2 linked regions of the Myxococcus guangdongensis genome follow. The main gene of each other region encodes a partner of the protein of the gene in region 2 in a complex. Links are inferred from orthologs where the notes say so. Each region holds a gene or a part of one and is shown on either strand. Other genes may lie near its edges.

What was found. Proteins that work in one complex are often made in the same cells at the same time.
Region 1: the proteins of tsaE (region 2) and tsaD are in contact, whole or in part, in a crystal structure (PDB 6N9A), measured with the Thermotoga maritima proteins. The link is inferred for Myxococcus guangdongensis from one-to-one orthologs. Residues at the interface, in WP_004082108.1 of Thermotoga maritima: Leu37, Gly38, Lys46, Lys57, Val59, Lys60, Ser61, Thr63, Phe64, Thr65, Leu66, Met67, Val69, Pro71, Tyr82, Arg83, Leu84, Asp86, Asp88, Phe89, Asp93, Ile128, Asp130, Glu131, Arg134; in WP_004082750.1 of Thermotoga maritima: Cys10, Asp11, Arg49, His50, Leu82, Gly84, Gly135, Gly136, Glu154, Thr155, Leu156, Asp157, Asp158, Ser159, Glu162, Asp165, Lys166, Arg169, Leu170, Tyr175, Lys213, Thr214, Leu217, Tyr218, Gln221, Arg222, Asn324.

What each region holds. Positions count from the first base shown.
Region 1 is NZ_JAJVKW010000006.1:66,289-71,211, forward strand. The notes cover bases 1,019-3,782. They hold tsaD (tRNA (adenosine(37)-N6)-threonylcarbamoyltransferase complex transferase subunit TsaD), read left to right. Parts: upstream 1,019-1,784; coding sequence 1,785-2,780; downstream 2,781-3,782. Other genes in these bases: LXT21_RS19820 (response regulator), read left to right, coding at 1,019-1,729; rsmA (16S rRNA (adenine(1518)-N(6)/adenine(1519)-N(6))-dimethyltransferase RsmA), read left to right, coding at 2,796-3,674; LXT21_RS19835 (hypothetical protein), read right to left, coding at 3,696-3,782. In the rest of the region: more of LXT21_RS19820, read left to right, coding at 1-1,018; more of LXT21_RS19835, read right to left, coding at 3,783-3,974; LXT21_RS19840 (deoxynucleoside kinase), read left to right, coding at 4,214-4,858.
Region 2 is NZ_JAJVKW010000022.1:75,073-80,212, reverse strand. The notes cover bases 2,160-5,140. They hold tsaE (tRNA (adenosine(37)-N6)-threonylcarbamoyltransferase complex ATPase subunit type 1 TsaE), read right to left. Parts: upstream 3,900-5,140; coding sequence 3,420-3,899; downstream 2,160-3,419. Other genes in these bases: LXT21_RS41275 (NAD(P)H-hydrate dehydratase), read right to left, coding at 3,931-5,140; LXT21_RS41285 (class II glutamine amidotransferase), read left to right, coding at 2,557-3,417; hutI (imidazolonepropionase), read left to right, coding at 2,160-2,468. In the rest of the region: hutU (urocanate hydratase), read left to right, coding at 1-443; LXT21_RS41295 (hypothetical protein), read left to right, coding at 458-1,198; more of hutI, read left to right, coding at 1,203-2,159. UniProt on the Escherichia coli protein: Required for the formation of a threonylcarbamoyl group on adenosine at position 37 (t(6)A37) in tRNAs that read codons beginning with adenine.

The sequences.
Region 1 (4,923 bases), on a different replicon or contig from region 2:
CGCGGCCCCGCCGCCCACGCCCATCGAGCCCGCGCCCGTGGCCCCCGTCGCGCCGCCGGAGCCCGTCGCCGCCGAGCCCGTGGCCCCTCCGCCGGAGCCCGCCGCGCGGGTGATGCCGCCCAGCGTGCTCGCGCCGCCCGCGGGTGTCGAGGAGGAGCCCGTCACGGCTCCGCCCGAGGAGCCCGAGCCGGAGTCCGCCGCCCCCGTGCACGCGGTGCCCGCCAACGTCGTCGTGTTCCACGCGCGCCCCAAGCGCCCGCTGGGCATGGTGGACGAGACGGCGGACGCGGACGGTGAAGCGCCCACGCTGCCCCCCGCCGTCGCGGAGGGGTCGTCCTTCCTCGTGGAGCCGCCGCCGGCCCATCGCGCGACGGAGCACGCGCGGCGCAGCCTGCTGCTCGACTGGAACCGGGTGGACACCGAGGGCATCAGCGCGCCCACCACGTGGGGGCCGTCCTCCGTGTGGGCCTCGGGGCCACGAGGCTTCGCAGGGCAGGGTGGCTCCTCGCCGCAGCCCGCGTCCGCGCCTGTCTCCGAGCCGCCCGCGCCCGCGCGCGCGCCCATCTTCGGCGGCGCGGCGGTGGGGCCCAACCCGTTCCCGCCCGTGCCGCCGCCCGCGCCCGCGCCTCCGTCGTCCGAGGTGACGTTGGTGAGCGGCCGTGACGTGCCGGCCGTCGATGTCGACACCATCCCCGAGGTGGAAGAGGTCCCCGCCGCGCCGCCGCCGCAGCAGCTCGCCCTGCCTCCCTATCCGGGGCATGGCGCTCCCGAGCGTCCCTCCGCGGCCCCGGCGATTCCCGAGGAGCCGCTGACGCCGGCCGCGCCGCCGCCCACGCTCATCACCCCCGCGACGCCGCAGCCCATCGTGGCGCCCACGCCCGTGGCGCCTCCGGTGATTGCGCAGACGCCGAAGCCCGCCACGCCGCCGCCGGCGAGCACGCCGACGCCGCCCGTGTCCCACGCGGAGGACGCGGCGGCCGTGCGTCCGCGTCGCACGGGCCTCTACGTGGGGGGCGCGCTGCTGCTCATCGGCGCCGTGGTGGCGGTGGTCGCCTTCGGTGGTGGGAACAAGCCTCCCGCGGAGACGCCGCCGAAGGTCGAGACGGTCCAGACGCCCGAGCCCCAGAAGCCTCCCGACGTCGTCGCCCCGGTGCCTCCGGTGGCCGCGCCCGATTCGGGCGCCACCGCGGGGGTCCAGGCCCCGGTCGATGCGGGCGCGCCGGTGACGCCCGACGCGGGGAGCGCCGTCGTCGAGACGCCGCCAGCTCCGGTGGACTCAGGCACCGCCGTGGTCGAGGCGCCTCCATCCGGCGCGGACTCGGGCACCCCCGTCGCCCAGGCGGCCGTCGACCCGGAGGTCGAGTACGCGAACCTCATCAAGGCGGCGAAGAGCGCCACGGTGGGCAACCGCTTCAAGTCCGCGGCCGCGAGCTACCGCAAGGCGATGGGCCTCAAGCCCGACTCCACCGAGGCGAAGGCCGGGCTGGGCATCGCCCTGGTCAACGGCTTCGAGTCCGAGTCCGCCTTCCGCGAGGCCACCAAGCTGCTGGCGGACGTGGTCCGGGACGACGAGAAGAACGCCCGGGCCTGGCTGTCGCTCGGCATGGCGTACCAGTCCATCGGCAAGAATTCCGAGGCGGGACGGGCCTACAACCAGTATTTGAAGCTGGAACCGTCGGGGGCCTCCGCCAACGAGGTCCGCGCCATGCTCAAGTCGCTCGGCAACTGAGCGGGCGGCGGACCTCCTGGTCGCTCCCGCCCTGCTGGAAGTGAAGTGAGTCGCCTTGCTCGTCCTCGGCCTGGAAACCTCCTGTGATGAGACCGCCGCCGCCCTCGTGGAGGACGGCCGGCGCGTGCTCTCGGACGTCGTCTCCACCCAGGTGGACATCCACCGTCGCTGGGGCGGCGTGGTGCCGGAGCTCGCCTCGCGCAACCACATCGTCCAGGTGATGCCGGTGGTGCACGAGGCGCTCACGCGCGCCCAGAAGACGCTCGACGACGTGGACCTCATCGCCGTCACGTCCGGCCCGGGGCTCATCGGCGCGTTGTTGGTGGGGCTCCAGGTGGCCAAGGGGCTGAGCCTCGCCACCGGCAAGCCCTTCGTCGGCGCCAACCACCTCGAGGGCCACCTGCTGGCCATCCGGCTCCTGGAGGACGCGCCGGAGCCGCCGTTCCTCGGGCTCGTCGTCTCCGGGGGGCACACCAGTCTCTACGAGGTGAAGGACTTCGGGCACTACCGGCTGGTGGGCAGCACGCGCGACGACGCCGCGGGCGAGGCCTACGACAAGACGGCCCGCATCCTCGGGCTGCCGTACCCGGGCGGGCTGCCCATCGACCAGCTCGCGCAGAAGGGGAACCCGGAGGCCATCCGCTTCCCGCGCGCGCTGCCGGGCGACAACTTCGACGTCTCCTTCTCGGGCCTGAAGACGGCGGTGCTCCAGCACACGAAGAAGCACGGCGTGCCGGAAGGACAGGCGCTCGCGGATCTGTGCGCGTCCTTCCAGGAGGCGGTGGCGGACGTGCTGTCCAAGAAGCTGGTGGCCGCCGCGCGCCGGCTGGGCCACAAGCAGCTGGTGCTTTGCGGAGGCGTGGCCGCCAACTCGCGCCTCAGGGCCCTGTGTCAGCAGCGCGCCGAGGAGCGGGGGCTGCGCATGTTCCTGCCGCCGGTGCGATTGTGCACGGACAATGGCGCGATGATCGCCGTCGCGGGGTATGAGGCGTGGCGCCGCGGCTTGCGCGGTGATTTCCGCCTGGCGGCCGACCCCGCCTGGCGCATGTAGAAGAGGGACACCCGGGTGGAATCGCCGCGAGACATCCTCAAGCGCCACGGCCTGCGCGCCAAGTACAGCTGGGGCCAGAACTTCCTCGGAGACGAGGACGCGCTCAGCACCATCGCCGACGCGCTGCACCTGCGCGAGGGCGAGCCCGTCGTCGAGCTGGGCCCGGGCCTGGGCCACCTCACGCGCTTCCTCGCCGCCACGGGCGCGAAGGTGACCGCCGTGGAGCGCGACCGGGACATGGTGACGGTGCTGGAGAAGGAGGCGATTCCCGGCGTGCGCGTGGTGGCCGGCAACGCCGCCACCGTGAACTTCGCCGAGGTGGCCGGCGCGCCCGACGTGGCTGTCGCGGGCAACCTGCCGTACCACCTCACCAGCTCCATCCTCTTCCAGGTGCTGGCGCAGCGCGCGCAGGTCTCTCGCGCCGTCTTCACCCTCCAGAAGGAGGTGGTGGAGCGCCTGGCCGCCGAGCCCGGCTCGCGCGACTACGGCCTGCTCACCGTGCTGCTCGGCCTGCACTTCGACGCGGAGAACGTGCTCACGCTGGAGGCGTGGCGCTTCCATCCGCCGCCGAAGGTGGACTCCGCGGTGCTGTCGCTCACGCGCCGCGCGTCGCCTCGCGCGCCCATCATCGACGAGGCCCGCTTCACCCGCGTGGTGAAGGCCTCCTTCGCCCATCGTCGCAAGACGCTGCTCAACTCCCTCAAGTCCGACAAGACGCTGGCCACGCCCGACGCGCTCCTCGCCGCGCTGCAGACGGCGGGCATTGATCCGCAGCGCCGCGCGGAGACGCTCGCGCCGGAGGAGTTCGCCGCCCTCGAGCGCGCGCTGGGTCCGGTGGCTCCGGGTGGCTCGCCGCCGCCGGTGGACCTCTCGGACGAAGGCGCGGACGAGTAGGGCAGGGGCCCGCCGAGGGCCCTACCGGCCTCGCAACCCGAGGAGCTGACCCAGGCCGCCCTGCTGCTCGAGGAACGCCCGGAACTCGTCCTCGGGGATGCGCATGCGCGTCAGCACGTCGCGGAGGATGTCCTCCACGGAGCCATCCTTGCGGCGCTTGAGCTCCAGCGCCGTCTTCAGCAGCACGACGCCATAGAGCGGATCCGCCTCCATGGGAGGTGGAGTCTCGGCCTTGGGCGTGGCGCTCGGGCGAGCCTCCTCGAGTCGCACCACTGTCTTCGCCCGCTGCCTCCCACTCATGACCGAAGGGCACCCCGCGCACACGCCATGGAATCGCGCGGCAACCTAGGGGGAGGCCACCCGTAGCGTCAAGCGAGCCCTGGGATTCCCGCCGCCGCCCCAGGCATGGAAAAATCGCCGGACCCCGGTGCCCAGGTTGTGTTATCCGCGCCCCCACGCGTGGCCCCGCGGACTGTTCTCCCCGGTGGAGAATCACTGGGGTCTCATCGCGCGTTTTCCGGGTCGGGAGGCCTCGGCGGATGGACTACCGGTACATCGTGGTCGAGGGGCCCATTGGCGTCGGCAAGACGAGCCTCTCCAACATCCTCTCCGAACGGCTGAGCGCGCGGCGCGTGCTCGAAGTCGTGGAGGAGAACCCCTTCCTGTCCAGCTTCTACACGGACCGGCAGAAGTTCGGCTTCCAGACGCAGATCTTCTTCCTCCTGTCGCGCTTCCGGCAGCAGCAGGAGCTCTTCCAGCAGGACCTGTTCCGCTCCGTCACGGTCAGCGACTACCTGTTCGCCAAGGACCGCATCTTCGCCCACCTCAACCTGGACGCCCACGAGCTCGCCCTCTACGAGCGCGTCTTCGAGGCGCTCGGGCCTCGCGTCACCAAGCCCGACGTCGTCGTCTACCTCCAGGCCCGCCTCGACGTGCTGCTGCAACGCATCAAGAAGCGCGGCCGCGAGTTCGAGCGCAAGTTCGACTCCGGGTACCTGGAGGGCCTCGTCCACGCGTACAACAACTTCTTCTTCCACTACACGGAGACGCCGCTCCTCGTGGTGGACACCTCGGACATTGATTTCGTGAATAACGAGGCGGACCGGGAAGACCTGTTGGCGGCCATCCGCAAGGCGAAGCCGGGGACGCAGCACTACGTGCCCAAGGCGTCGCGGCGTCCCTGAAATCGGCCTCCCGGCGGGTCGCCCGCTTGTTGAGGCCCCACGGCCGGGGCGAGGGCGTTAGAGTG
Region 2 (5,140 bases):
GCTGGCTGGGCTACGGCGAGCGCGCGAAGGCGGGCCTCGCCTTCAACGAGCTGGTGCGCACCGGCCAGGTGAAGGCGCCCATCGTCATCGGACGAGATCACCTGGACTGCGGCTCGGTGGCGTCGCCCAACCGTGAGACGGAGGCGATGAAGGACGGCACGGACGCGGTGGCGGACTGGCCCATCCTCAACGCGCTGGTGAACGCGGTGAATGGCGCGTCGTGGGTGTCCTTCCACCACGGCGGCGGCGTGGGCATGGGCTACTCGCTGCACGCCGGACAGGTCATCGTCGCGGACGGGACGGCCGAGGCCGCGCGCCGCATCGAGCGCGTGCTCACCAGCGACCCCGGCATGGGCGTGCTGCGCCACGCGGACGCGGGCTACCCCGAGGCCATCGAGGTGGCCAAGGAGCGGGGCGTGAAGATTCCGGGCATCACCGTGTAGCCTTGTGCCTCGCCATGGCCCACCCCGCGCGCCCGAGCCTCTCGCTGTTGCTGGTCCTTGCGCTCGGAGCGCTCGCGGGGTGTGCCCCCTCCGCCGTCGGCCCCATGGTGATGCGCCTGGGGCCCGGCTCCGCCCAGCAGCGCATGCTCCAGGCCGGCATCCGCACCGGCCCCCGGCTCAGCGCGCCCATCGCGGGGACGGTGCCCTCCGTCGGCACCGATGACCGCTTCCGCGGCGACGACGCGAGCTTCTCCACCCAGCAGTGGGGCCTCGCCTTCGACGCCGCGATGACGTGGCCGCTCACCGCGCGGCTGCACCTGCACACGGGCCTGCAGGGCGAGATGTTCCTGCCGCTGCCCGTGCCCGGCTACGGCGTCTACGCGGGCATGTCCTATTACATCGGCTCGGAACGCCTGGGGCTCGCGCCCTCGCTGGCGGTGCGCGGGGCGTCCGACTTCGGCATCTCCTCGAGCAAGGGCGGACCGGGCAGCATGGCGGGCGCGGAGGCGACGTGTGCCCTGAGCTTCTCGCCGGAGCCCGGTGTGTCGGTGGGCCTGGTCCCCTTCGTCGCCGTGCACACGCTGTCGTCGCACGGCATGAGCAACGGCTCGCTGTACTACGGCGGTGTCGTCGCCGCGCGCTTCACGTGGGGATGGCTGGACACCCTGGAGCTGTCGGGTGGCTTCGGTCGCGCGAAGGTTGGAGACAGCACGAGCTGGAACGTTCCCATCGTGGGTGTGCGTGGAGGTCGTTGACATCATGGAAGCGCTCGACTTGCTGGTCCGAAACACGTCCGAGGTCCTCACCCTGGAGGGCACGCACCGCGAGCCCGCGGAGGCCGCCCTCACCTCGCGTCCCCACGCCTGCGTGGGCATCCGCGCCGGTCGCATCGCGTACGTGGGCGCGGAGGCGGAGCTGCCAGCTGGCAGCGTGGGCGCGGGCACCGAGGTGCTCGACGCGAAAGGCGGCTTCGTGGGCCCCGCCTTCGTGGACCCGCACACGCACCTGGTCTTCGCCGGTGAGCGCTCCGCGGAGTTCGACCTGCGCAACCAGGGCGCCACGTACCTGGAGATCGCCAAGGCCGGCGGCGGCATCGTCAGCACCGTGCGCGCCACGCGCGCGGCCAGCGAGGAGGAGCTGGTGCGGCTGGCGCTGCCTCGCGTGCAGCGGCTGCTCGCGCAGGGCGTGACGGTGGCCGAGGTGAAGAGCGGCTACGGGCTCGACGTGGAGACCGAGCTGAAGATGCTGCGCGTGGTGCGCAGGCTCAACACGATGACGCCCGTGGAGCTGGTGCCCACGCTGCTGTGCGCGCACGCCATCCCCGCGGAGTACCGCGAGCGCCGCGAGGACTACGTCCGCCTCTGCATCGACGAAATCCTCCCCGCCGTCGCCAACGAGAGCCTGGCGCGCTTCTGCGACGTCTTCGTCGAGGACAGCGCCTTCACCGTCGACGAGGCCCGCCGCATCCTCACCGCCGGCCGCGAGCTGGGAATGCAGCCGCGCCTCCACGCCGACCAGCTCACCGCCTTCGGCGCCTCCGAGCTCGCCGCCGAACTGGGCGCCGCCACCGCCGACCACCTGGAGCAAGTCACCGACGCGGGCCTGCGCGCGCTCGCCGCCGCCAACGTCACCGCGGTGCTCGTGCCCACCTCCACCCTCTTCCTGCGCATGCGCCCCTACGCGCCGGGACGTCGCATCCGCGACGCGGGCCTCAATGTCGCTTTGGGCACCAACGTCAACCCGGGCTCCGCCATGAGTGAAAACACGGCGTTGGCGCTGGGACTCGCGTGTCTCGAGAACGGACTCTCGGCGGCGGAGGCGTATTGGGCCGCGACCCGTGGCGCCGCGTTGTCATTGGGACTGCAACGACAAGGGCGGTTGGCCGTGGGTGATGCAGGCGACCTGGTTTTGTTCAGCTGTGCGTCTTTCCGTCATCTGCCCTACCATTTAGGAATAGGGCACGCGCGCACGGTGGTGAAAGCCGGGCGTGTCGTCGTCCAGCAGGAGCTGAATTCCTGCGGGTGAAGCGACGTCGACTGGTGACACGTGCGTCGCACGGGAGTGTTGGAGAACTTCCCGTCGGGGCCGGCCGTTATAAGTACCAACTGCAGCCATGTGCCGACTTTTTGGATTCAGATCGTCAGTCCCTTCCGCGGTCCACCCCTCGCTGGTGACGCAGAAGAACTCGCTCCTCATCCAGTCACGCGAGCACAAGGATGGATGGGGAATCGCCGCCTATGGCGCCGAAGCGTCGCCTGTCGTGGCCCACGGTGTGGGCCCCGCGCACAGTGACCCCGACTTCGAGCGTGTCAGCAGCCGTGTGTCCTCACACACGGTGGTGGCGCACATCCGTCTGGCCTCGGTGGGCGCGGTCGAGCTGCGCAACTCCCACCCCTTCCACCACGGCCGCTGGACGTTCGTCCACAACGGGACGTTGAGGGAATTCGCCCGGCATCGCGCCGCGGTGGAGGAGCTCATCTGCCCGACGCTGCGCGTGGGCATCCAGGGCACCACGGACAGCGAGCGGTGCTTCTACCTCTTCCTCACCCGCCTGGCGGCCAGGCATCCCATCGGCCACTCGGTCCCCGTGGAGGGCGTCGCGCGGGCGCTCGCGGAGACGATGGGGCTGGTGGCGGCCATCACGGATGACTCGCAGGCGCAGCAGCGCTCCGCGATGAACTTCCTCGTCACCAACGGCGAGGTGATGGTGGCCTCGCGGCGCAACCGGACGCTCTTCGTGTCCGTGGGCGGCGCGCGGTGCGAGCTGGGCGGCCTCCCCGTCGCGGGCACGCGCCTGGAGCAGCTCATCGTCTCCAGCGAGGCGCTGTGCGGCGGGCCGAACTGGGCGCCCGTGCAGGAGGAGGACGTCATCGGCGTGGACGCCGGGCTCGTCTTCCACCGCTGGCGTGTGCCGGAGCTCGCGGGGGGCGTCATGCCGCCGCCCACGCCCGGCCCCAGCCAGCACGCCGCCTGACGTCAGGGCAGCCAGGTCGTCAGCAGCGTCGAGGCTCGGGCTCCGAAGGCCCGGGCCTCCAGGGTCCGCGAGTCCTGGCCCGCGTGGGCCAACGTGACGCGCAGGTGCTCGCGAGGCGCGGCCTCCGGCACCCGGTCCAACCACTCCACCAGCACCGCTCCCTCGCCGCCCACCAGGTCCATGAAGCCGGTGGCGTAGAGGTCGTCGTAGCCCGTCAGGCGGTACAGGTCCGCGTGGTACAGCGGGATTCGGCCGGAGTACGGGTACACGATGGCGAAGGTGGGGCTGGCCACCTCGGAGCGGGGCACGCGCGCGCCCTCGGCCACGCCGCGCACCAGGTGCGTCTTGCCCGCGCCCAAATCGCCAATCAGCCCCACGAAGTCCCCCGGCTCGAGCAGCTCGCCCAGCCGGACTCCGAGCCGGTGCGTCTCCTCGGGCGAGGCCAGCGTCACGCGCCGCTCCACCGTGTTGGCCTCGCTCATCGCCGCACCTCGCTCGACAACACCGTGTCGCTCATCGCTCCCACCGCAGCCACACCTCGCAGAGCCCCTGCTCGATGAGGTCTCCCGCCACCAGACCCAGCTGCCCGCGTCGCGCGGCGGCCAGGTCCCCGGCGAGGCCATGCGTGTACACCGCCGTCCAGATGGCGTCGGGCAGCGGGAAGGCCTGCGCCAGCAGCGCGCCACACACGCCGGACAACACGTCCCCCGAGCCGCCCGTGGCCATGCCCGGGTTGCCCGTGGTGTTGATGAACACGCGGCCATCCGCGTGCGCGGTGAGCGTGCGGTCGCCCTTGAGCACCACCGTCACGTTGAGCCCGGCCGCGAGTCGACCCACGATGTCCAATCTCTTGGACTGGACCTCCTGGGTCGATTTGGCTGTCAGACGCGCCATCTCGCCCGGGTGCGGCGTGAGGACGACGGGCCCCTTGGCGCGACGGAGCACGGAGAGGTCCTCCGCCACCGCGTTGAGCGCGTCCGCGTCCAGCACCGCGGGGAGCTCCACGCGCGACAGCAGCTCACCGATGAGCCGGCCCGTCTCGGGGCCCCGGGGGATGCCCGGCCCCATCACGAGCGCGTCCTTGCCCTCGGCCGCCGCGAGCAGCGCGTCCAGGTCCCCGAGGCCGAGCGGGCCCGTGCCCTCCAGGGGGATGCCCATGATTTCGGCGGAGTGTGACTGCACGGACTCGAGCGCGTCGCTTCGCGTGGCCACCGTGACGAGCCCCGCCCCCGAGCGCAGCGCCGCCTTCGCGACCAGCGCCGCGGCGCCCGTCTTCCCCCGGCTGCCGGCGACCACGAGCACGTGCCCGTAGGTACCCTTGTGCGTGTCCGCCTTGCGCGCGGGCAGCGTGCGGCGCGCGTCGGACTCCTCCACCACGAAGAGCTCGGCACCGGTGACGTCGCGCGACGACGCGCCCCCCATGCCGATGTCCACGCGGTGCACGCGACCACACAGCGAAGCCCCGGGCTCCAGGACCTGCCCTGGCTTGAGGAAGCCGAAGGCCACCGTCGCGTCCGCTTCCACGCAGGGCGAGAAGGGCTCGCCCGTGTCGCTCTGCAGACCCGACGGCACGTCCGCGGCCACCACCTTCGCGCCCGCGCGGCGCCACCGGTGGATGGCGGAGATGGCCTCCGCGAACGCACCCGCCGGAGCCCGGCTCAGCCCCGTGCCGAACAGCGCGTCCACCACCACGTCGCCCATGGCGGGAGGCTCCACGGCCTCC